Regions from separate parts of the Streptomyces sp. NPDC048734 genome, predicted to be linked through region 1. Evidence: riboswitches for the same ligand, from Rfam matches in the RefSeq annotation. Region 1 holds a riboswitch; each other region holds the start of a gene.
The links. Region 1 has a riboswitch for thiamine pyrophosphate ahead of ACGFQC_RS30905 (thiamine ABC transporter substrate-binding protein). Riboswitches for the same ligand answer to the same signal wherever they lie in the genome.

Region 1 (7,440 bases):
CCACGGCGACCGGCAGGGTGGGGTTGTCGGGCCGCGCGATGAACACCGTCGCGCCGAACTCCCCCAACGACACGGCGAAGGCGAACCCGGCCGCGACCAGCAGTGCCCGCCGCACCATCGGCAGGTCCACCTCCCGCCACACCCGCCACGGTGACGCCCCGAGCACGGCCGCGGCCTCCCGCAGCCGCTCGTCCACGGCCCGCAGCACCGGCAGCATGGTCCGCACGACGAAGGGCACGCCGACCAGCGCCTGCGCGAGCGGTACGAGGATCCAGGTGGCCCGCAGGTCCAGCGGAGGTTCGTCCAGCGCGATCAGGAAGCCGAAGCCGACGGTCACCGCGGAGACCCCCAGCGGCAGCATCAGCAGCGCGTCGAACCCGCGGACCAGGCGCCCGGCGTCCCGCCGGGTCAGGGCCGCCGCCGCCAGAGCGCCGATCGTCACCGCGATCGCGGTCGCGGCGAGGGCGTACTCCAGCGAGTTCCCGACCGCCTCGATCGGCGGCACCAGGAACACGTTGCCGTCCTCGCTCGTCAGAGCCCGGTAGTAGGCGAAGTCGGGGGCGTCGAGGGAGCGCTGCACCAGCACGGCCGGCGGCAGCACGAGCAGCAGCGCGACCGTGCCGAGCACCCCGGCCAGCAACGCCCACTGCCCCACGCCGCGCGGTCGCCGTGCCGTCCCCGCCGCGTCCACGAGCCGCAGCGCGCTCTCCCGCCGCCGTACGGTCCACGCGTGCACGGCGAGGATCGCGCCGACGGCGGCGAACTGGACGATCGTGAGAACGGCCGCCGTCGACAGGTCGAAGATCTCGGAGGTCTGCCGGTAGATCTCGACCTCCAGCGTGGAGAACGTCGGCCCGCCGAGGATCTGCACCACACCGAAGGAGGTGAAGGTGAACAGGAACACCATGAGCGCGGCGGCGGCTACGGCCGGCGCGAGCGCCGGGAGGGTGACCTGCCGCCAGGCCCGCAGCGGCGAGGCGCCCAGCACGCGCGCGGCCTCCTCCTGGCGCGGGTCGAGCTGCGCCCACAGCCCGCCGACCGTGCGCACGACCACGGCGTAGTTGAAGAAGACGTGGGCCAGCAGGATCGCCCACACGGTGGTGTCCAGCCGTACGCCCCACAGGTCGTCGAGGAGGCCGCCGCGCCCGACCAGCGCCAGGAACGCCGTACCGACGACGACGGTCGGCAGGACGAACGGGACGGTCACGACGGCCCGCAGGACCTGCTTGCCGGGGAAGGAGAAGCGGGCGAAGACGTAGGCGGCGGGCAGCGCGAGCAGCAGGGTCAGCGCGGTGGAGGCGAGCGCCTGCCAGGTGGTGAACCACAGGACGTGCCGGATGTCGGACTGTCCGAGCACGTCGAGCAGGCGCCCGAAGTGCCAGCCGCCGCCGGAGTACAGTCCCCGCGCGGTGATCGCGGCGACCGGGTAGGCGAAGAACAGCCCGAAGAACGCGACGGGCAGGGCCATGAGCCCGAGCCGAGCCGCGCTCCCGGTACGCCGACGGCGGCCGGCCGCCCGCGGCTTCACTTCAGTACGAGCGAGGTCCACGACTTGACCCACTGGTCGCGGTCCGCGGCGATCTTCGCCGGGTCCATCGTCTCGGGATCCTCGGCGGCCGGGCCGTACTCGGTGAACTCGGCGGGCACGGCCGCGCCCTTCGCCACCGGGTAGACGAACATGTTGAGCGGCATGTCCTCCTGGAACTCCTTCGAGATCAGGAAGTCGATCAGCGCCTTGCCGCCCTCGCTGTTCTTCGCGTTGCTCAGCAGTCCGGCGAACTCGACCTGCCGGAAGCAGGTGCCGACCGCGACGCCGGTCGGCGCGGTCGTCGGCTTCGGGTCGCCGTAGATCACCTCGGCGGGCGGGGAGGAGGCGTAGGAGACGACGAGCGGCCGGTCCGCGCCGGCCTTCCTGCCGCCGGCCGACCCGGAGAACTCCTCGTTGTAGGCCTGCTCCCAGCCGTCGACCACCTTCACGCCGTTGGCCTTGAGCTTCTTCCAGTAGCCTTGCCAGCCCTCGTCGCCGTACTTCGCCGCGGTGCCCAGCAGGAATCCGAGGCCGGGTGAGGAGGTGGAGGCGTTCTCGGTGACGAGGAGGTTCTTGTACTCCGGCTTCACCAGGTCGTCGAAGCCGGCGGGGGGCGCCAGCTTGTGGTCGGCGAAGTACTTCTTGTCGTAGTTGACGCAGACGTCGCCGTGGTCGACGGGCGTGACCCGGTGCTTGCCGGCGTCCAGCTGGTACCGGCCGTCGACCTGGTCGAGCCCCCGCGCCTCGTACGGCTGGAAGAGGTCGTTGTCGAGCGCGCGGGAGAGCAGGGTGTTGTCGACGCCGAAGAAGACGTCGCCCTGGGGGTTGTCCTTGGTGAGGATCGCCTTGTTGACGGCCTGCCCGGTGTCGCCGTCCTTGAGGACCTTCACCCGGTAGCCGGACCGCTTCTCGAAGTCGGCGAGCACCTTCTCGGAGACGGCCCACGAGTCGTGGCTGACGAGGGTGACGGTCCTGCTCCCGCCCTGCGCGGATCCGCCGTCGTCCGACGATCCGCAGGCGGACAGCGTGACGAGGCCGAGCACGACGGCCGCGGCCATGAACGTCCTGGTGTGCACTGGTATTCCTCCTGGAGGTGACCAGGAAGAGACGCGGCCCTGCCCGGGGACCCGCGAGGGGGCTCCCGGGCAGGGCGCAACAGCTCGAGTGATGACCGAACTTCCTACCCAGAATGACCTGGGCGAGGTTCAGAGGGTCTGCGGCCCGGTTGCCGCACTCTCAGCGCTGTGGCGCTCCCCTGTCGGAATATGAAGATGTCTGGTTCGTCGCACTGTCCGAAAACAGGACCGTACTGACGTCGGCCAGACTACCGCTCGGTGGCGGCGAGCTGACCACACGCCCCGTCGATCTCCTGACCGCGGGTGTCCCGGACGGTGACGGGCACCCCGTGCGCCGCGATGGCCTCGACGAACGCCTTCTCGTCCTCGGGCCGGGAGGCGGTCCACTTGGAGCCCGGCGTCGGGTTCAGCGGGATCAGGTTCACGTGCACGGGCCGGCCCTTGAGCATGCGCCCGAGCCGGTCGCCCCGCCAGGCCTGGTCGTTGATGTCGCGGATCAGCGCGTACTCGATGGACAGCCGGCGTCCGGACTTCTCGGCGTACTCGAACCCGGCGTCGAGCACCTCGCGCACCTTCCACCGCGTGTTCACGGGGACGAGGGTGTCGCGCAGCTCGTCGTCGGGGGCGTGCAGCGAGATCGCGAGCCGGCACTTGAAGCCCTCGTCGGAGAACCGGTTGATGGCCGGCACCAGCCCGACCGTCGACACGGTGATCCCGCGCTGCGAGAGCCCCAGCCCGTCGGGCGCGGGGTCGGTGAGCGCACGGATCGCGCCGACGACCCGCTTGTAGTTGGCGAGCGGCTCGCCCATTCCCATGAACACGATGTTGGACAGCCGGGCCGGCCCTCCGGGGACCTCCCCGTCGCGCAGCGCCCGCATCCCGTCCACGATCTGGTGGACGATCTCGGCGGTGGACAGGTTCCGGTCCAGCCCGGCCTGCCCGGTCGCGCAGAAGGGACAGTTCATCCCGCAGCCGGCCTGCGAACTGATGCACATGGTGACCCGGTCCGGGTACCGCATCAGCACCGACTCCACGAGCGTGCCGTCGAACAGCCGCCAGAGCGTCTTGCGGGTGGTCCCCTGGTCCGTGGACAGGTGCCGTACGACCGTCATCAGCTCGGGCAGCAGCGCCTCGCGCAGCTTCTCGCGGGCGCCGGCGGGGATGTCGGTCCACTCGGCCGGGTCGTGCGCGAACCGCGCGAAGTAGTGCTGGGACAGCTGTTTCGCACGAAACGGCTTCTCACCGATCCCCGCCACCGCCTCCTTCCGCTCGGCGGGCGAGAGGTCGGCGAGATGCCGCGGCGGCTTCTTGGCTCCGCGGGGGGCGACGAAAGTGAGTTCTCCGGGCTTCGGCATAACCCTTCCAGTGTCGCAGATCCACTCGGATGCCCCGGTCGGCTCATACGACGAGCCCCCGTCCTCGGGGGACGGGGGCTCGTCGCGGGTGCGGGGCGGGAAGTGACTCAGCCGGAGCCCACGAACAGCACCAGCAGCAGCCACACCACCGGCGCGGTGGGCAGCAGGGAGTCCAGCCGGTCCATGATGCCGCCGTGGCCGGGGAGCAGGGTGCCCATGTCCTTGATGCCGAGGTCCCGCTTGATCATGGACTCGCCAAGGTCGCCGAGCGTGGCGCTGGCCGCGACCGCCAGGCCGAGCAGCAGGCCCTGCCACCAGGCGCCGTCCTCGATCAGGAACTGCATGCACAACGCGCCCACGACCATCGCGAAGGACACCGCGCCGAGCAGGCCCTCTCGGGTCTTGCCGGGGCTGATGCGCGGAGCGAGCTTGCGCTTGCCGAAGCGCCAGCCGACGGCGTACGCCCCGGTGTCGCTGACGACGGTCAGGAGCAGGAAGGTCAGGACGCGGCGCGCTCCGTCGTCCGCGGTGAGCATCATGGCGACGAACGTGGCCAGGAACGGGACGTAGAAGGCCGCGAAGACACCGGCCGTGACGTCCCTGAGGTAGCCCTCCGGCGGTTCCGTCATCCGCCAGACCAGGACCGCCAGCGCGGTCAGGGCCATGGCGACCCAGGCTCCCTCGGCGCCCCGGACGTACCCGGCGACGACCATGGCGGCGCCGCCGACCGCGAGCGGCACCAGCGGCGCCTTGATGCCCTTGCGCTCCTGGAGCCGGCTGGTCAGCTCCCACAGGCCGACGACGACGGCGACCGCGACAACGCCGACGAACACGGCCTTGACCACGAACAGCGACGCCACGATGACCGCACCGAGCCCGACACCGACGCCTATGGCCGCAGTCAGGTCACGGCCCGCGGTCTTCTTCTGCGGGACGGGTGCCGGCTGCGGTGCGTCGGGCATGGGCTCCGGATTCTGCGGCACCGCCGCAGGGGGCAGCGCCGACGGGGTCTCGTCACGGAACGTCCCCACGGGGAACGTCTCGTCGCGGAACGTCCCGCCGTGGGACGTCCCGTCGCGGAACGTCTCGTCTCGGAACAAGGGGCCGCCCAGCCGAGCGGCCCCCCGGTCGTCATCCTGGTTTCCGCCATGAGCGGGTACGTCGGGGACGATGGGCATGGGGCGAGTCTGCTGCGCCTCAGGCGCATCGTACGCGGGACCCGCCGCGGCAGCCCCCTGGACGGGTCCGTGCGGAACGGCCCCGTGATCGTTGGGCCCCCAGTACCCGGCCTGTGAACCGGCACGTGGCGGAGCGCCCCAGGAAGAGTCGTTCATCAGACCTCGAGCAGCTCCGCTTCCTTGTGCTTCAGGAGCTCGTCCACCTGCGCGACGTACTTCGCGGTGGTGTCGTCGAGTTCCTTCTCCGCACGGCGGCCCTCGTCCTCCCCGACCTCGCCGTCCTTGACGAGCTTGTCGATGGCGTCCTTGGCCTTGCGGCGCACGGCGCGGATGGACACCTTGGCGTCCTCGCCCTTGCTCTTGGCGACCTTGATGTAGTCGCGGCGGCGCTCCTCGGTCAGCTCGGGGAACACCACCCGGATGATGTTGCCGTCGTTGCTCGGGTTGACGCCGAGGTCCGAGTCGCGGATCGCCTGCTCGATGTTGCGCAGCGCGCTCTTGTCGAACGGGGTCACGACTGCCATGCGCGGCTCCGGCACGGAGAACGAAGCCAGCTGGTTGATCGGCGTCGGCGCGCCGTAGTAGTCGGCCACGATCTTGTTGAACATCGCCGGGTGCGCACGGCCGGTGCGGATCGCGGCGAAGTCCTCCTTGGCGACCACGACGGCCTTCTCCATCTTCTCCTCGGCCTCGAGGAGGGTCTCTTCGATCACCACTTGCTCCTGCGTGTCTTGAGTAGGCCCGGCTGCGGTTCCTTGCGGAGGCGGCGGCCGGCTGCGTCGCGTCTTCTTCCTGCACGGTTCCCGACCGGCAGGACATTGTCCATCCCCCGGCCGGGGTCCGTCGCCCGGTCGGGCTTTGTCGTGCGAACCGGGGTTCCTACGGGCCGGGCCCGGGAGTTCCCCCGTCAGGCCCGGCTGCCTTGCTCACTCACCAGCGTGCCGATCTTCTCACCCTTGACGGCCCGCGCGATATTGCCCTCCGCCAGAAGCTCGAAGACGAGGATCGGGAGCTTGTTGTCGCGGCACAGCGTGATGGCGGTGGCGTCGGCGACCTTCAGATCGCGGGTGATGACCTCGCCGTAGCCGAGGGCGTCGAACTTGACGGCCTCCGGGTTGGTCTTCGGGTCGGAGTCGTAGACGCCGTCCACGCCGTTCTTGCCCATCAGGAGGGCCTCGGCGTCGATCTCCAGGGCGCGCTGGGCGGCGGTGGTGTCCGTGGAGAAGTACGGCATGCCCATGCCGGCGCCGAAGATGACCACGCGGCCCTTCTCCAGGTGGCGCACGGCGCGCAGCGGGATGTACGGCTCGGCGACCTGTCCCATGGTGATGGCGGTCTGGACACGGCTGTCGATGCCCTCCTTCTCCAGGAAGTCCTGGAGGGCGAGGCAGTTCATGACCGTGCCGAGCATGCCCATGTAGTCCGAGCGGGCCCGGTCCATGCCGCGTACCTGGAGTTCGGCGCCGCGGAAGAAGTTGCCGCCGCCGATGACCACCGCGATCTGCGCCCCGTCGCGCACGACGGCCGCGATCTCGCGGGCGATCTTGTGCACCACGTCGGGGTCGACACCCAGACTGCCGCCACCGGCGAAAGCCTCTCCGGACAGCTTCAGCAGAAACCGGCCGCTCACTTCGCCGTCGTCGCTCTTCTGGGCCTTGGTGGTCATGGGAGATCCCGCCTCTTTCACGTGGTGCACATACGAAGAAGGCCACTGCCGGTGGGGTGTTCGCAACCCGTGCGCGGCAATGGCCTCCTCGTCAGATCTGCTGTCGTCCGCCACACGCCAGGTGACGGCGTCCACGGACGACTGCTGCCGACCCTATCGGGGCCGGGCGTCCGTCGCGGTACGGACTCAGATGCCGACCTTGATGCGCGCGAAGCGCTTCAGGGTGACACCGGCCTCGTCCAGGACCTTCTGCACGGACTTCTTGTTGTCCAGAGCGTACGGCTGACCGAGGACCGTGGCGTCCTTGAAGAAGCCGTTGAGGCGACCCTCGACGATCTTGGCGATCGCGGCCTCGGGCTTGCCCTCGGCGCGGGTGGTCTCCTCGGCGATACGACGCTCCGACTCGACGACCTCGGCCGGCACGTCCTCCTTGGAGAGGTACTTCGGCGCGAAGGCGGCGATGTGCTGGGCGATGCCCTTGGCGACCTCGGCGTTGGGCTTGTCCAGCTCGACGAGGACACCGATCTGCGGGGGCAGGTCGGGCATCGTGCGGTGCATGTAGACCGAGACGTAGCCGTCCGCGAACTGCGCGAAGCGGTCCAGGACGATCTTCTCGCCCAGGTTGGCGTTGGCCTCG
Region 2 (7,440 bases), on a different contig from region 1:
CGGTCCGTACGCCCACAGCGGGCATCCAGGGAACGCGGTACCGCCCCTCGATGACCCCCTCGAGCCCCCCGAGGGTTACACACCCACCCAGCGCGACCTGCCCGTCATCAACCGGGGCGACACCCTTCAGGTGACCGTCGACCCGGACACCGCCCAGGCTCCGCAGGCCGCGACCGGTCCCGGTCCGCTGTTCGTCGTGGGCGACGTGCACGGCTATCTCGAAGAACTGGTCGCTGCCCTCCGGGAGAAGGGCCTGGTCGACGCGGCGGGCAACTGGTGCGCGGGCACCGCCCGGCTGTGGTTCCTCGGCGACTTCACCGATCGCGGTCCCGACGGCATCGGGGTGATCGACCTCGTGATGCGGCTGTCCGCCGAAGCCGCCGCGGCCGGCGGCTACTGCAAGGCCCTCATGGGCAACCACGAACTGCTCCTGCTCGGGGCCAAGCGGTTCGGCGACACCCCCGTCAACTCCGGTGCGGGCACTGCCACCTTCCAGGCGGCCTGGCTGCTCAACGGCGGCCAGAAGTCCGACATGGACCGCCTCCAGGACCACCACCTGCAGTGGATGGCCCGGCTCGACGCCATGGAGGAGGTCGACGGTCATCTGCTCGTGCACTCCGACACCACCGCCTACCTCGACTACGGCGACTCGATCGAGGCGGTCAACGACACCGTCCGCGAGACGATCACGCGTAACGACGCGGACGAGGTGTGGGACCTGTTCCGCAAGTTCACCAAGCGCTTCTCCTTCCGCGACCAGGGGGGCTCCGACGCCGTTCGCTCCCTGCTCGATACGTACGGCGGCACCCGCATCGTTCACGGCCACAGCCCGATTCCGTACCTGCTGGGCGAAGTCGGCTCCGAGGACGACGACGAATCGACCCGTCCCGTGGTCGAAGGACCACACGTCTACGCCGACGGGCTGGCCATCGCGATGGACGGTGGCGTGACGATGGCCGGGAAGCTGCTGGTCCAGCAACTTCCGCTGCCCGTCTGACCGTTCCCGGGTCCGTCGTCGCCCGCGTCGGACCCGCCCGGCGGCGCCGTGGGTCAGGGGTCAATTTCGGCTGACCCCCTGTTACCCCGGGCCGTTGCCGCTCTACCATCGGTCCATCCGTAGCAGGCTCCCCTCCGTTTCTGCCCGACGGCTCGCTGGCATGCGAGCCCCAAGCCCTACGGAGCATCGGGGGATGCACATGAACAGCGTTCCGCAGCACCTGCACAGCGAGGACCGCCAGGAGTACGAGCGGATCCTCGACGAGGCGCTGCGCTCCGCACCACACCACCCGGAACCGACCGCTGCGGGACAGCGGCTCAACCCCGAACAACTGCGCACCATGGCGCTCAACGCCTCCGCGCTCATCACGGCGGCTGCGGCGACCGAGTACCAGCACTACGTGAAGGTCCGCGAGGAACTGCGCCACCCGGCGCCGTCCAGCCCCTCCTCGGCCGGCCATGCGTCCGGCTCCGGTGAGCCGGGCGTCGCCGGAACGGGATTCGCCACCACCATGGGGGAGGCGGCCCAGGCCGCCGAGGTCGCCGGAGCGGGCGCCGTGGCCGTCGCCGCCGTCCTCACCCCCGTCCTCGCCGGCACCGCCGCGGTGATCTTCCTGCTCGTCGGCTACATCCTGCGGATGCTCGATCCCGAGCCGGCGTTCGCCACGACGATGCTCACCACCGGATGGACGTTCGGGGCGGTGGCCGCGGCCGCGATCCTCGTCGCGACCGTCGGCCTCCTGCTCACCGCCCTGCGCAACCGTCCCTCCCTGGAGGCCGTCCCGTCCGGCGAACTGAGCGAGGAGGTGGACCGCGCCAAGGAGGCCTGGCGGGAAGCCCTGCTGGAGCGCGGCATCCTGCCCTTCCTGCGCGAGGCCCTCGCCGGCCCCGGCACGAGCGCCGCACTCGACCCCGCGCCGGCCCCGCCGGCGCCCACCGGCCGTCTGCCGAAGATCGGTTACGGCCGTCCGGGCTTCAGCAGCCCCGACGAGGGGACGTCGAGCAGCTCCCGCCCGAGCTTCAGCAGCCCGGACTACACCAGCCCGGACTTCGGAGGCCCCGAGCACCAGCCGGAATAGGCCCTCGGCTTGCGCCCCCGACCCGGGGAGCGCAAGCCGTACGGAGCAGGGGCGGGTCCCCTGCCGGTCAGCCGGTCAGAGGATGCCCGCCTGCCCCGCGGCCGTGAGCCAACGCGGGAACTCGGACAGGAGCCGGTCGTAGAGCTCGGGGTCCGGGACCGTGCTGATGTCGTCGACGGCGAAGAAGCCCACGTTGTCCACGCGTCGGCCGGGCAGCGTGTCGAACCGCTCGAGGATGCCGTAGTTGGAGCGGCCGAGCCCGACGAACTGCCAGAAGATCGGCTCCTCCACCGCGGCGCGCAGTTCCTTCTCGATCGCGGCGTCGCGGTAGACGCCTCCGTCGGAGAAGAACAGCACCAGTGTCGGGGCTGCCGCCGGGTTCGCCCGGACGAAGTCTCTGACCTCGGCGATGACCTTCTGTTCCTCGTTCTGGATGCCGACCGATCGCATGTCGACCTGGTCCGGCTGCAGCCCCTTCCGCGGCTTCTTGCTCCGCCGGAACAGGCTGATCTCCCCCACCCGCACATGCAGCCGCAGCCACTCGGGAAGCTCTCCCAGGCGCAGATCGGGCAGCCGTGCCGGGTTCGAGGCGAACGTCCAGGCCTGCATCTCGCCGTCGTCGTCGAGCTGTGCCGCCACCGCGGCCATGCGCTCGACCACGTCCGCCACCACACCGCCGGAGTACAGGAACGACATGGATCCCGATGCGTCGAGCACCAGAACGACCCGCGCGCTGACCCCGGCCGCACCACGCTTGCTCAGGCTGACGGCGACCTGCTGCTTGCGCAGGGAGAGCCGCTTGCGCATGTCGACGGGAAGGCGTTCCTCTCCTTTGGTCAGCCGGGCACCCCCGGAAGACGACGCGGATACGGCGGTGGCGGGGGGCGGCGGCGTGGGCACGACCGGAGGGGGCCAGGGAGCGGCCGACGGAGGCGGGGGCGATGCGGGCACGACGGGTGGAGGCGGCGGAGGTGTAGGCACGGACGATGTCTCCGGGCCGGCTGCCGTGACGGCGGGCTCCTCATCGACGCTGATCCCGAAGTCGCTGGCGAGGCCCGCGAGCCCGGAGGCGTACCCCTGTCCGACCGCCCGGAACTTCCAGCGCCCCTCCCTCAGGTACAGTTCACCGCCGATGAACGCGGTCTCGGTCTCCCCCCGCATGTCGAACCGCGCCAGCTCCGTCGGACTCCCGGCGTCGAGCAGTCTGAGCGTCAGACCGGCCACCTGTCCGAAGGTGCCGCCGTCGGCGGACGCGCACAGTTCGACACGGGCGACGGCACTCTCCAGCGAGCGCAGGTCCACCTCGACCGTGTCGGTGGTGACGCCGCCGACGCTCCGCTTCCCCAGGTGCCGCACGGCTCCGGAGGCGTGCCGCGGCTGGTTGTAGAAGACGAAGTCCGCGTCGTCACGCACCTTGCCGACGTCCGTCAGCAGTAGGGCCGACACGTCCACGTCCGGTCCGCCGCCCTGTTCGGACCAGCTGATCTCGACGCGTACGGACGGCACGTCGACCGGCAGATTGGCGCCCTTGCTCATGGATTGCGCTGTCATGACACCAGTCTGCCGAGCCACAGCCCAGAAGCACCTCCCCCAACGGAAACCAACGGCCGGCCGCCCGCGTCCCACCCTCGGCCCGACCACCACCGACGCCGCCCCGACCCGGAACATCACGGCCCGGCTGCCGTGCCCCCAACCGGCACGGCGGCCTCGCCGTTACCGCGCGTCGGTCCGCGACCGGCGGATACACCCGATTGTCCGCGGCCGCGAACTCCTTGGACTTCTGTGCCATTCCCTCCTCGACCTCCTCCCGGCGGCCTGCGTGCTCACGGCGGATGTCTTGGGAGATCTTCACCGAGGACCAGTTCGGGCCGGAATCACTGATGAAGACAACGTGCCGACGCGCTACGACCCGTTCCAGGTCCCTTTCCGTCGCAGGCGCTCTTGACGCGCCCTCTCTCCCCACGCAGCCAGTGAAAAAACTGCGCCCATCATCACGCCGCCCAGGAGCACCCATGTGATGTCGGCGAAATGTGTCTCACTTGTGAGCGCCACCGATGCGAAAGCTCCGGTCGCGGCGGCGGCGCCCAGCAGCCCTACCCTCAGCGGGTATCGCGCCGCGTAGCGCTGTGTACGGGTTGGAGGGCGTTCACCGCCCAAGGTGCGATCCACGGCCCGGAAAAGCAGCACCACACTCCCACCGAACCGTCTCAGTCTCCGAGCCACTTCCACCATGGCGCGAGCGTAGATGCGCTGTTCCAGCGTCGTCCATGGGATCGGTGAAGCACCGTACGGGCCCCTTCCCCCGTCAGAAGGGGCCCACGCCGGCGAGCGGGCGTCGTCTCAGTCCGCGATCGGCAGGTACACCCTGTTCCCGGTCGCCGCGAACTCCTTCGACTTCTGGAGCATCCCCTCAGCGACCTCCTCAGCCGTCGCACCCGCAGCCGCCGTACCGCCGAACCGCTCTGTGATGCTTTGGCTGATCTTCATCGAGCAGAACTTCGGCCCGCACATCGAGCAGAAGTGGGCCGTTTTCGCCGGTTCGGCCGGCAGTGTCTCGTCGTGGAACTCCCGTGCGGTGTCCGGGTCGAGAGCCAGGTTGAACTGGTCCTCCCACCGGAACTCGAAACGGGCGTCGGACAGCGCGTCGTCCCATTCCTGCGCACCGGGGTGCCCCTTGGCGAGGTCGGCTGCGTGGGCGGCGATCTTGTAGGTGATGACGCCGGTCTTGACGTCGTCACGGTTGGGCAGACCCAGATGTTCCTTGGGTGTGACGTAGCAGAGCATCGCCGTACCCCACCAGGCGATCATCGCGGCACCGATGCCGGAGGTGATGTGGTCGTACGCCGGGGCGACGTCCGTCGTCAGCGGGCCGAGCGTATAGAACGGAGCTTCATCACAGATCTCCTGCTGAAGGTCGATGTTCTCCTTGATCTTGTGCATCGGGACGTGTCCCGGACCTTCGATCATGGTCTGAACATGGAAACGCTTCGCGATGCGGTTGAGTTCCCCGAGGGTGCGCAACTCCGCGAACTGGGCCTCGTCGTTGGCGTCCGCGATCGAGCCGGGCCGCAGCCCGTCGCCCAACGAGTACGTGACGTCATAGGCCGCGAGGATCTCGCAGAGTTCCTCGAAGTTCTCGTAGAGGAACGATTCCTTGTGGTGGGCCAGGCACCACGCGGCCATGATCGAGCCGCCGCGGGAGACGATGCCGGTCTTGCGGTTCGCCGTCAGCGGGACATACGGCAGGCGCACGCCCGCGTGGACGGTCATGTAGTCCACGCCCTGCTCGGCCTGCTCGATCACCGTGTCCTTGTAGATCTCCCAGGTGAGCTCCTCGGCCCGACCGTCGACCTTCTCCAGCGCCTGATAGAGCGGCACCGTGCCGATGGGGACCGGCGAGTTGCGCAGCACCCACTCACGGGTGGTGTGGATGTTGCGGCCGGTGGACAGGTCCATGACGGTGTCGGCGCCCCATCGGGTGGCCCAGGTCATCTTCTCGACCTCCTCCTCGATGGAGGAGGTCACCGCCGAGTTGCCGATGTTGGCGTTGACCTTCACCAGGAACCGTTTGCCGATGATCATCGGCTCGATCTCCGGGTGGTTGACGTTGGCGGGCAGCACCGCACGTCCGGCCGCGATCTCCTCACGGACGACCTCGGGCTCCACGTTCTCCCGGATGGCCACGTACTCCATCTCCGGCGTGATCTCACCCCGGCGCGCGTAGGCGAGTTGAGTGACCGCCTGCCCGTCCCGGCCACGGCGCGGCAGGCGGGGCCGTCCGGGGAAGACCGCGTCGAGGTTGCGCAGTCCGCCGCGCGGTGAGGTGTGTTTGATCCCGTCGTCCTCCGGACGGACGGGGCGGCCCGCGTACTCCTCCGTGTCACCGCGGGCGATGACCCAGTTCTCCCGCAGAGGCGGCAAACCCCTGCGGACGTCCGTCTCGACAAGCGGATCGGTGTACGGACCGGAGGTGTCGTACAGCGTGACCGACTGCCCGTTGGTGAGGTGCACCTGACGGACCGGCACGCGCAGGTCGGAGCGCGGGCCCTCGACATACGCTTTGTGCCATCCGATGGACTTCCCGGCCTCCCCGTCGCCAGAGACCTCGTCGGAGGTCTGCGCGGAGGCAGGCGTGCGTGCGTCCTTGTTGGTCATGAGACCTACTCCCTACGCCGGCATTACCCGGTAACAGGTTCAGCGGTCGACGCAGCGGCTTCCGTCTGCCGACGATTCATGTGAAACATCACTCGGTGGAGGTGACGTTCCACGTGAAACATCGCGAAGATGGAGGTCAGCGTCCTCTCAGCCCGGTGCTCCGAGCTCCCGCGTGTGCAAAAGTGCCTCCACGCTAGCGTCCTTTGTGGCGCGGTGAACAGTGGGCCTCGGTCGTTCTTGCGATGATCGGGCAGTGACCACGACACCCCATCCTCCGTTCCCACCGCCCGAACAGCCCCGCGGCCCGGGCATTCCTCCCGCCGGACGCTCCGGGCGAGGTCAGGGGTACGGCCCCGGTGGCGGTTCCGTTCCCGGATCGGGCCCTCGTCCGGATGCCGGTCCGGGTCTGAGTGCGGGGCCCAACAGCGGGTACGGCTTCGGCCACGAGGGCGGACAGGGCTCCGGCGGGGGCCACAGCCATCTGCCCGACGACGGTGCGCACACGCCTGGGGCCGGGGCCGGCCAGGGCGGGGTTCCCCGTGCGGGTCGTGGGCGCGGTGCTGATGAGGGAAACGGAAGCGCCGGCGGAGGCTGGGGACACGGCCCCGGCCCAGGTGACGGGCACGGTGGTGGGCGCGGTGGCCATGGCCCCGGTCCGGGCGGCGGCCACGGGCACAGCCACAGTCATGGCCCGGCCGCCCCTGTTTCCAAGCATCTGCGCAAGGTCATCGCGGCCGTTCTCATCCCCTTCGCCGTGGCCGTGCTCGCCGGTCTGGTCGTGCTGTGGCCCGGTGGTGCCCCGGCACACGAGCGCACCGGAGTCGGCTTCGACCGGCAGACGCAGCGGGCGACGGTCTCCAACGTCGAGAGCATCAGCTGCTCATCGGCGAACGCCTCGGGCGGCACCCCCACCGGTGACACCTCCACCGCTGAAGGCTCCTCCGCGGCCCAGCAGGCGAACGGAACCTGCAAGAAGGCCACGATCCGCGTGGACACCGGCGCGAACAAGGGCCGTACTTTCACGGAGATCGTCCAGCCGGACCAGTCACGGCAGCTGCACGAGGGGCAGAAGGTCGTGGTCGCCTACGAGCCCTCCGCGCCGAAGGACCTTCAGTACTCGGTGACCGACGTGGACCGCCGCGTCCCGCTGACCGTACTCGCCCTCATCTTCGCCGTCGCCGTCGTGGTCGTCGGGCGACTGAAGGGGGTC
Region 3 (7,440 bases), on a different contig from region 1:
GGGCACTCCCTCGGCGAGCAGCCGAGCGCAGAACTCCGTGGCGAAGTCGATGCCAATGGAGCGTACAGCGGCCGCATCGTCTTTGGCTGTGAGGATCCGCTCTTTCAGCGCCGCCGGGAAGTGGGCGTTGCTGAGCTTGGGCAGCCTCTCCAGCATCTTCACACTCGTCACCGGCAGGATCTCGGGGATCACCGGGGTCGCGCAGCCGGCCGCCGACACCCGGTCCCGCAGCCGCAGGTAGGAGTCGGGCTCGAAGAACATCTGCGTGATGGCGTAGTCGGCGCCGGCCCGGCACTTGTCGACGAAGCGCGCGACGTCGGTGTCCCAGTCGCTGGAACGCGGGTGCATCTCGGGGAAGGCGGCGACGCCGACGCAGAAGTCGCCCGACTCCTTGATCAGCTGGACGAGTTCGGCGGCGTAGGTGAGGCCCTGCGGATGCGGCACCCACTCCCCCATGGGGTCGCCGGGCGGGTCGCCGCGCACGGCGAGCATGTTGCGGATCCCGGCGTCGGCGTACTGGCCGATGATGTTGCGGAGTTCGGCGATGGAGTGGTCCACGGCCGTGAGGTGCGCGACCGGGGTGAGGGTGGTGTCGACGACGATCTGCTGCGTCTCCTTGACCGTGGTCGCCCGCGTGGTGCCACCGGCGCCGTAGGTGACGGAGACGAAGTCGGGGGCCACGGCCTCGACCCGCCGGAGCGCGTTCCACAGGTTCCGCTCGCCCTGGGCGGTCTTCGGCGCGTAGAACTCGAACGAGTAGGTCGTCTTGCCGGTGGCCAGGATGTCGCGCACGGTGCGGGCGCGGTCGGTCCTGGTGGATGCGGTTCCGAGGGCCATACCCGCAGGTTAGCCAGGGGAGGGGCCTCCCCTCACCGAAACTCGGAAATTTGCCCGAATTGTCGCCTTGTTGTCCACCCCTTGGACAGGCGGGCGCGAGCCGGGAGGGGAGGTCGACGGACAGCGCGGGACCGGGCCGGCGCGGGAGGGACCGGTACGGGAAGGACCAGGACGGGAGGGACCGGGACGGGGACGGGCGAGGAGGCCGGACGGGTGAACGGGCCGGCGTCCGGGCGCCCGGCTCAGACCGCGCGCAACCGCTCGGCGAACTCCGCCGCCGCGGCCCCGGGGTCGTCGGCCTCGGTGATCGCCCGGACGACCACGACGCGGCGGGCGCCCGCCTCCAGCACCTCGTCGAGGTTGCCGAGGTCGACGCCGCCGATCGCGAACCAGGGACGCCCGGTGCCCAGCGCCGCCGTGTGACGGACCAGGCCGAGGCCGGGGGCCGGGCGGCCGGGCTTGGTGGGGGTGGGCCAGCACGGGCCCGTGCAGAAGTAGTCGACGCCCTCCTGGACGGCCGCGGCGTCCGCCTCCGCCTCGCTGTGCGTGGAGCGGCCGATCAGCACGCCGGCCCCGAGGAGGGCGCGGGCCGCGGGGACCGGCAGGTCGCCCTGGCCGAGGTGGAGGACCTGGGAGCCGGCGGCATGGGCGACGTCCGCCCGGTCGTTGACCGCGAGCAGCCTGCCGTGGCGGGCGCAGGCGTCGGCGAACACCTCGAGGTGCTCCAGCTCCTCCGCCGCCTCCATGCCCTTGTCGCGCAGCTGCACGATGTCGACGCCGCCCGCGAGGACCGCGTCCAGGAACTCCGGCAGGTCGCCCTGGCGCTTACGGGCGTCCGTGCAGAGGTAGAGGCGGGCGTCGGCGAGCTGGGAGCGGGCCGTGTCGGGCATGCGTGGGTCCCCCGGGACGTGGGCGGCGCCTCGGGTCTTTCCCGGGGCGGCGGTGTGCGGCCGCGGCGGACCACGGCCGCACACCTGGCGGTTCTGACGGCGAGTCCGCGCGGCAGGTCTCCGAACGGATCGGCGGATCCGTGAATCGACGGATCAGCGGATCAGCGGATCCGTGGAGAGCGGCGGATCCGTGGAGAGCGGCGGATCCGTGGAGAGCGGCGGATCCGTGGAGCGGATCTCGGGCTCAGACGGCGAGCGCCTGGGCGCGGCGCTTCACCTCCGTGCCGCGGTTCTCACTCAGTGCCTGCGCCGGGGTCCCGGGCAGGGACGGGTCGGGCGTGAACAGCCACTCCAGCATCTCTTCGTCCGTGAAGCCGTCGTCCCGCAGCAGGGTCAGGGTCCCGGACAGGCCCTTGGTCACCTTGTCCTCGTCGATGAAGGCGGCGGGGACGTGCAGCGCCCTGTTCTCACCACGGCGTACGGCGACGAGCTGGCCTTCCTTGACCAGCTGCCGCACACGCGTCACGTCGACATCGAGCATCTCCGCGATGTCGGGCAGGGTGAGCCAGGCGGGGACGAGAGCATCGATCTTTGCGTCAATCTCGGTCACCCCCCAAGACTGCCATCCCGGACCGACAGTCGGTACCCGAGGCTCCCCCCAGGGGGACGGGGCCGCCGCCGGACGCCGCGGGACCCCTCCGGACGGAGCACCGGTGACGCCCCGGAGATGCCCCGGAGACGCCCCGGAGACGCCCCGGTCAGGCCGTCGCCGTCTTGAGCGGCCGCTCCGGGTCCACGAGCAGCTCCGGGTCGACCGGCGTGCCCGACTCGATCAGCCGGCGGCCCTGCGCGAGGTCGCGCGGGCGGCCCACCGCCAGCAGGGCGACCAGGCGGTCGTCGCGCAGCCAGCAGACGGTCCAGGCCGGTCCGGCGGGGTCGCCGCGCCACAGGGTGGTGTCGGCGCCGCCGTGGTGCCCGGCGTACTGGACGAAGCGGCCGAACTGCTCCGACCAGAAGTACGGGACCGGGTCGTAGACCGCGGGGGCCTCCCCGCGGGCCGTGCCGAGGATGTTCGCGGCGACCGTGCGCGGGCCCTGGAGGGCGTTGTCCCAGTGGTGGACCAGGAGGCGCTCGTCGTACCGCCCGGAGGGGAAGGACGCGCAGTCGCCGACCGCGTACACGTCGGGCAGGGAGGTGCGCAGGCCGGCGTCGGCCACGACCTCGCCGTGCCGGCCCAGCTCGATGCCCGAGCCGGTCAGCCAGGCCGTGGCGGGGCGGGCGCCGATGCCGACCACGACGGCGTCGGCGGGCAGCCGGGACCCGTCGTCGAGGAGGACCGCGCCGGGCTCGACGCGCCGCACGCGCGCGTGGGTGCGCAGTCCGGTGCCGCTGTCTGCGTACCAGGCGGTCATCGCGGCGGCGACGTCGGCGGGCAGGGCGCCGGCCAGCGGCCGGTCTGCGGCCTCGACGACGGTGACCGCGCAGCCGGCCTCGCGCGCGGCGGTGGCGAACTCGGCGCCGATCCAGCCGGCGCCGACGACGACGATGTCGTGCCGGCCGGCGAGCACCGGCCGCAGCCGTTCGGCGTCGTCCAGGGTGCGCAGCAGATGGACGCCGGGAACGCCCTCGGCGCCGGGCAGCCGGATCGGTTCGGCGCCGGTGGCGAGCACGAGGACGTCGTACGGGACGGGCCCGGACTCGGTGTCGAGTTCGTGGTCGGCGGGGCGGACGCCGAGGGCCTCGCTGCCGAGCCGGAGTTCGACGTCGAGGCTCTCGAAGTCGACGTCGAAGGCGGAGTGCTCGGCCTTGCCGAGCAGGACGGCCTTGGACAGCGGGGGCCGGTCGTAGGGCTGGTGGGGTTCGGCGCCGACGACGATCACCGTGCCGTCGAAGCCCTGTTCGCGCAGGGCGACCGCGGTCTGCACCCCGGCCATCCCCGCGCCGACGACGACCACCCGTCGCGCCGCCCGCCCGTCTTCTTCCCGCGTCTGCTCGCTCACCCGATCACCTTAGACAGCTGACGTGTCGTCAGTCAGCCGTCCTGCTCCGTGATCTGCTCCACCACGCTGGTCCCGCTGCCGGCCCGCGACTCCCACTGCCAGGTCTCGTCGAGGCGCAGCCGCCCGTCGGGCAGCTCGACGACCGTGGACGCGCAGTGCCCGGACGACGTCGTCCCGTCGCGCCCCAGCTGGACGTACCGGAAGTCCAGCCGGTCCCCCCGCCGGGTGCCCACGAGATGCCCGCGGACGACGTCGCCGCCCGCGTAGTCGGCCCAGACGACGCCGTCGCGTTCGCGGTACGTGAAGCGGGTGCGGGTGCCGACCTGACCGGGGGCCTGGTCGGCCACCGGGGCCAGGACCAGGCCGTCGAGCGAACGGGCCACGAGAGGAGGCTCCCTTACCGAGACGGAGGACGGGGGACTAGGGTGGCCAACCTAGAGCACTCGCGGGAGCCCGGACGCACCGGGCTGAGAGGGAGGCTGGCGGCCTCCGACCGTACGAACCTGATCCGGGTCATGCCGGCGAAGGGAGGGGCTGGACGCCCATGTCCTCAGTCACGTCGGACGTCCTCGTCGTCGGGGGCGGCATCATCGGGCTGGTCACCGCGTGGCGGGCCGCGCAGCGCGGGTTCGCCACGGTGGTGCTGGATCCCGAGCCGGGCGGCGGGGCCGCACAGGTGGCGGCCGGGATGCTGGCCGCCGTCTCCGAACTGCACCACGGCGAACAGACACTGCTCGGTCTGAACCTGGAATCGGCCCGCCGCTACCCGGACTTCGCGGCCGAGCTGACCGAACTGACCGGCCACGACCTCGGCTACCGCCGCTCCGGGACCCTCGCGGTCGCGCTGGACGCCGACGACCGCGCCCACCTGCGGGAACTGCACGCCCTGCAACGGCGGTCGGGGCTGGACTCGGAGTGGCTGTCCGGCCGGGAGTGCCGGCGGCTGGAGCCCCTGCTCGCGCCCGGGGTGCGGGGCGGACTGCGGGTGGACGGGGATCACCAGGTCGATCCGCGGCGGCTGGTGGCGGCGCTGGTGGCCGCCTGTGAGCGGACGGGCGTGGCCTTCCACCGCGACCGGGCGGAGCGGCTGACGGTGTCGGCCGGGCGCGCCACGGGAGTGCGCACGCGCGCGGGTACGACGCTCGCGGCGCGGCAGGTGGTGCTCGCGGCGGGCAGCCTCAGCGGGCGGCTCGCGGGCGTCCCGGCAAAGGTGCTGCCGCCGGTGCGGCCGGTGAAGGGGCAGGTGCTGCGGCTGACCGTGCCGCGGCGGTACGCGCCGTTCCTGACCCGGACGGTCCGGGCCGTGGTGCGCGGCAGCCAGGTCTACCTGGTGCCGCGCGAGAACGGCGAGCTGGTCGTCGGGGCGACGAGCGAGGAACTGGGCTGGGACACGACGGTGACGGCGGGCGGCGTGTACGAGCTGCTGCGGGACGCCCACGAACTGGTCCCCGGGATCACCGAGCTGCCGCTCACCGAGACCCGCGCGGGGCTGCGTCCCGGCTCACCGGACAACGCGCCGCTGCTCGGGCCGACCGGGCTGGACGGACTGCTGCTGGCGACCGGGCACTACCGCAACGGCGTGCTGCTGGCGCCGGTCACCGGGGACGTGCTGGCGCACGCGCTGGTCACCGGCGAACTCCCCGCCGAGGCCCGTCCCTTCACCCCCCGGCGCTTCCACGCCGCCGCACTCTCGGAGCAGCCCGCATGAAGATCTCGGTGAACGGTGAGCGGCGCGAGGTCGCTCCCGGCACGGCCCTCGACAGCGTCGTACGGTCCCTGACGCCGGCGTCCTCCGGGGTGGCCGCGGCCCTCAACGAAACCGTCGTCCCGCGCGCGCGGTGGTCCGCCACCGCCCTCTGCGACGGAGACCGCGTGGAAGTCCTCACCGCCGTCCAGGGAGGCTGAGCCATGGCCGACGATCCCTTCGTCCTCGGCGGTACGGCGTACTCGTCCCGTCTGATCATGGGGACGGGCGGCGCGCCCAGCCTGGAGGTGCTGGAGCGGGCGCTGGTCGCGTCCGGCACCGAGCTGACCACCGTCGCGATGCGGCGGGTGGACCCCTCGGTGCACGGGTCCGTGCTGTCGGTCCTGGAACGGCTCGGCATCCGGGTGCTGCCGAACACGGCGGGGTGTTTCACGGCCGGGGAGGCGGTCCTGACGGCACGGCTGGCGCGGGAGGCGCTGGGCACCGACCTGGTCAAGCTGGAGGTCATCGCCGACGAGCGGACGCTGCTCCCCGATCCGGTCGAGCTGCTGGACGCGGCGGAGACGCTGGTCGACGACGGGTTCACGGTGCTGCCGTACACGAACGACGATCCGGTGCTGGCGCGGAAGCTGGAGGACGTCGGGTGTGCGGCGGTGATGCCGCTGGGCTCGCCGATCGGGTCCGGACTGGGCATCCGCAACCCCCACAACTTCCAGCTGATCGTCGAGAACGCGCGCGTGCCGGTGATCCTGGACGCGGGCGCCGGTACGGCGTCGGACGTGGCGCTGGCGATGGAGCTGGGGTGCGCGGCGGTGATGCTGGCGTCGGCGGTGACGCGGGCGCAGGAGCCGGTGCTGATGGCCCGGGCGATGCGGAGGGGCGTGGAGGCGGGGAGGCTGGCCAGGCTCGCGGGCCGCATTCCCCGCCGTCACTTCGCGCAGGCGTCGTCGCCGGGGGAGGGCCGCGCCGCCCTCGACCCGGAACGGCCGGCCTTCTGACGACGTCTCCCCCGCGCCGTCCGTCCCGGCCCCGCACCGTCCGCCCCGGCCCCGCACCGTCCGCCCCGGCCCCGCACCGTCCGCCCCGGCCGGGCGGTGGCCGTCGCCGGGGGGCCGGGCGCCGTCGGCGGCCGGGTGCCCGTGCGGGTGGGCGCCCGCGCGGGTGGGCGCCCGCGCGGGTGGGCGCCCGTGCGGGTGGGCGCCCGTGCGGGTGGGCGCCCGTGCGGGTGGGTGACGGCTCCGGGCGGACGGGCACGCCGCTCCGGTCGTGCCGCTCGTCACAGGTCCGCTTCAGTCCCGCTGCGATACCGGTGTGAGCGGTGAGGGGTGCCGGTGCGGGCTCGTAGACTCGCCTGCGTGGACACGACCCTTCAGGACCCTCTGGTCGGGCAGGTGCTCGACGGGCGTTATCGCGTGGACGCGCGGATCGCGGTCGGCGGGATGGCCACGGTCTACCGGGCCGTGGACACCCGCCTCGACCGCGTCCTCGCGCTCAAGGTGATGCACCCGGCCCTCGCGGCCGACGCCTCCTTCGTCGAGCGCTTCATCCGCGAGGCCAAGTCCGTGGCCCGGCTGGCACACCCGAACGTCGTCCAGGTGTTCGACCAGGGGGCCGACAGGTCGTACGTCTACCTCGCGATGGAGTACGTCGCCGGCTGCACCCTGCGGGACGTGCTGCGCGAGCGCGGTGCCCTCCAGCCGCGGGCCGCGCTGGACATCCTGGAGCCGGTCCTCGCCGCGCTCGGAGCCGCGCACCGCGCCGGGTTCGTGCACCGGGACATGAAGCCGGAGAACGTGCTGATAGGGGACGACGGCCGGGTCAAGGTCGCCGACTTCGGCCTGGTCAGGTCCGTGGACACCGTGACCAGCACCACCGGGGCCGTCCTCGGTACCGTCGCCTACCTCGCGCCCGAGCAGATGGAGCAGGGCACCACCGACGCACGCGTGGACGTCTACGCCTGCGGGGTCGTGCTCTACGAGATGCTGACCGGCGACAAGCCGCACGACGG

Region 2: another riboswitch for thiamine pyrophosphate. It lies ahead of thiC (phosphomethylpyrimidine synthase ThiC); the one in region 1 lies ahead of ACGFQC_RS30905 (thiamine ABC transporter substrate-binding protein).
Region 3: another riboswitch for thiamine pyrophosphate. It lies ahead of thiO (glycine oxidase ThiO); the one in region 1 lies ahead of ACGFQC_RS30905 (thiamine ABC transporter substrate-binding protein).

The regions. Positions count from the first base shown of each region.
Region 1 covers NZ_JBICUZ010000016.1:90,502-97,941, reverse strand. The annotation lists gene ACGFQC_RS30910 (ABC transporter permease) at 1-1,468, opposite strand, end outside; gene ACGFQC_RS30905 (thiamine ABC transporter substrate-binding protein) at 1,525-2,604, opposite strand; TPP riboswitch at 2,688-2,795, opposite strand; gene rlmN (23S rRNA (adenine(2503)-C(2))-methyltransferase RlmN) at 2,853-3,959, opposite strand; gene ACGFQC_RS30895 (phosphatidate cytidylyltransferase) at 4,067-5,293, opposite strand; gene frr (ribosome recycling factor) at 5,293-5,850, opposite strand; gene pyrH (UMP kinase) at 6,045-6,803, opposite strand; gene tsf (translation elongation factor Ts) at 6,990-7,440, opposite strand, start outside.
Region 2 covers NZ_JBICUZ010000003.1:546,103-553,542, reverse strand. The annotation lists gene ACGFQC_RS11490 (metallophosphoesterase) at 1-997, shown strand, start outside; gene ACGFQC_RS11485 (hypothetical protein) at 1,191-2,075, shown strand; gene ACGFQC_RS11480 (VWA domain-containing protein) at 2,151-3,626, opposite strand; gene thiC (phosphomethylpyrimidine synthase ThiC) at 4,416-6,230, opposite strand; TPP riboswitch at 6,223-6,412, opposite strand; gene ACGFQC_RS11470 (YibE/F family protein) at 6,712-7,440, shown strand, end outside.
Region 3 covers NZ_JBICUZ010000001.1:985,073-992,512, reverse strand. The annotation lists gene metF (methylenetetrahydrofolate reductase [NAD(P)H]) at 1-837, opposite strand, end outside; gene thiE (thiamine phosphate synthase) at 1,080-1,727, opposite strand; gene ACGFQC_RS04365 (Rv2175c family DNA-binding protein) at 1,972-2,337, opposite strand; gene ACGFQC_RS04360 (FAD-dependent oxidoreductase) at 2,486-3,727, opposite strand; gene ACGFQC_RS04355 (hypothetical protein) at 3,760-4,110, opposite strand; TPP riboswitch at 4,163-4,274, shown strand; gene thiO (glycine oxidase ThiO) at 4,272-5,435, shown strand; gene thiS (sulfur carrier protein ThiS) at 5,432-5,632, shown strand; gene ACGFQC_RS04340 (thiazole synthase) at 5,636-6,430, shown strand; gene pknB (Stk1 family PASTA domain-containing Ser/Thr kinase) at 6,788-7,440, shown strand, end outside.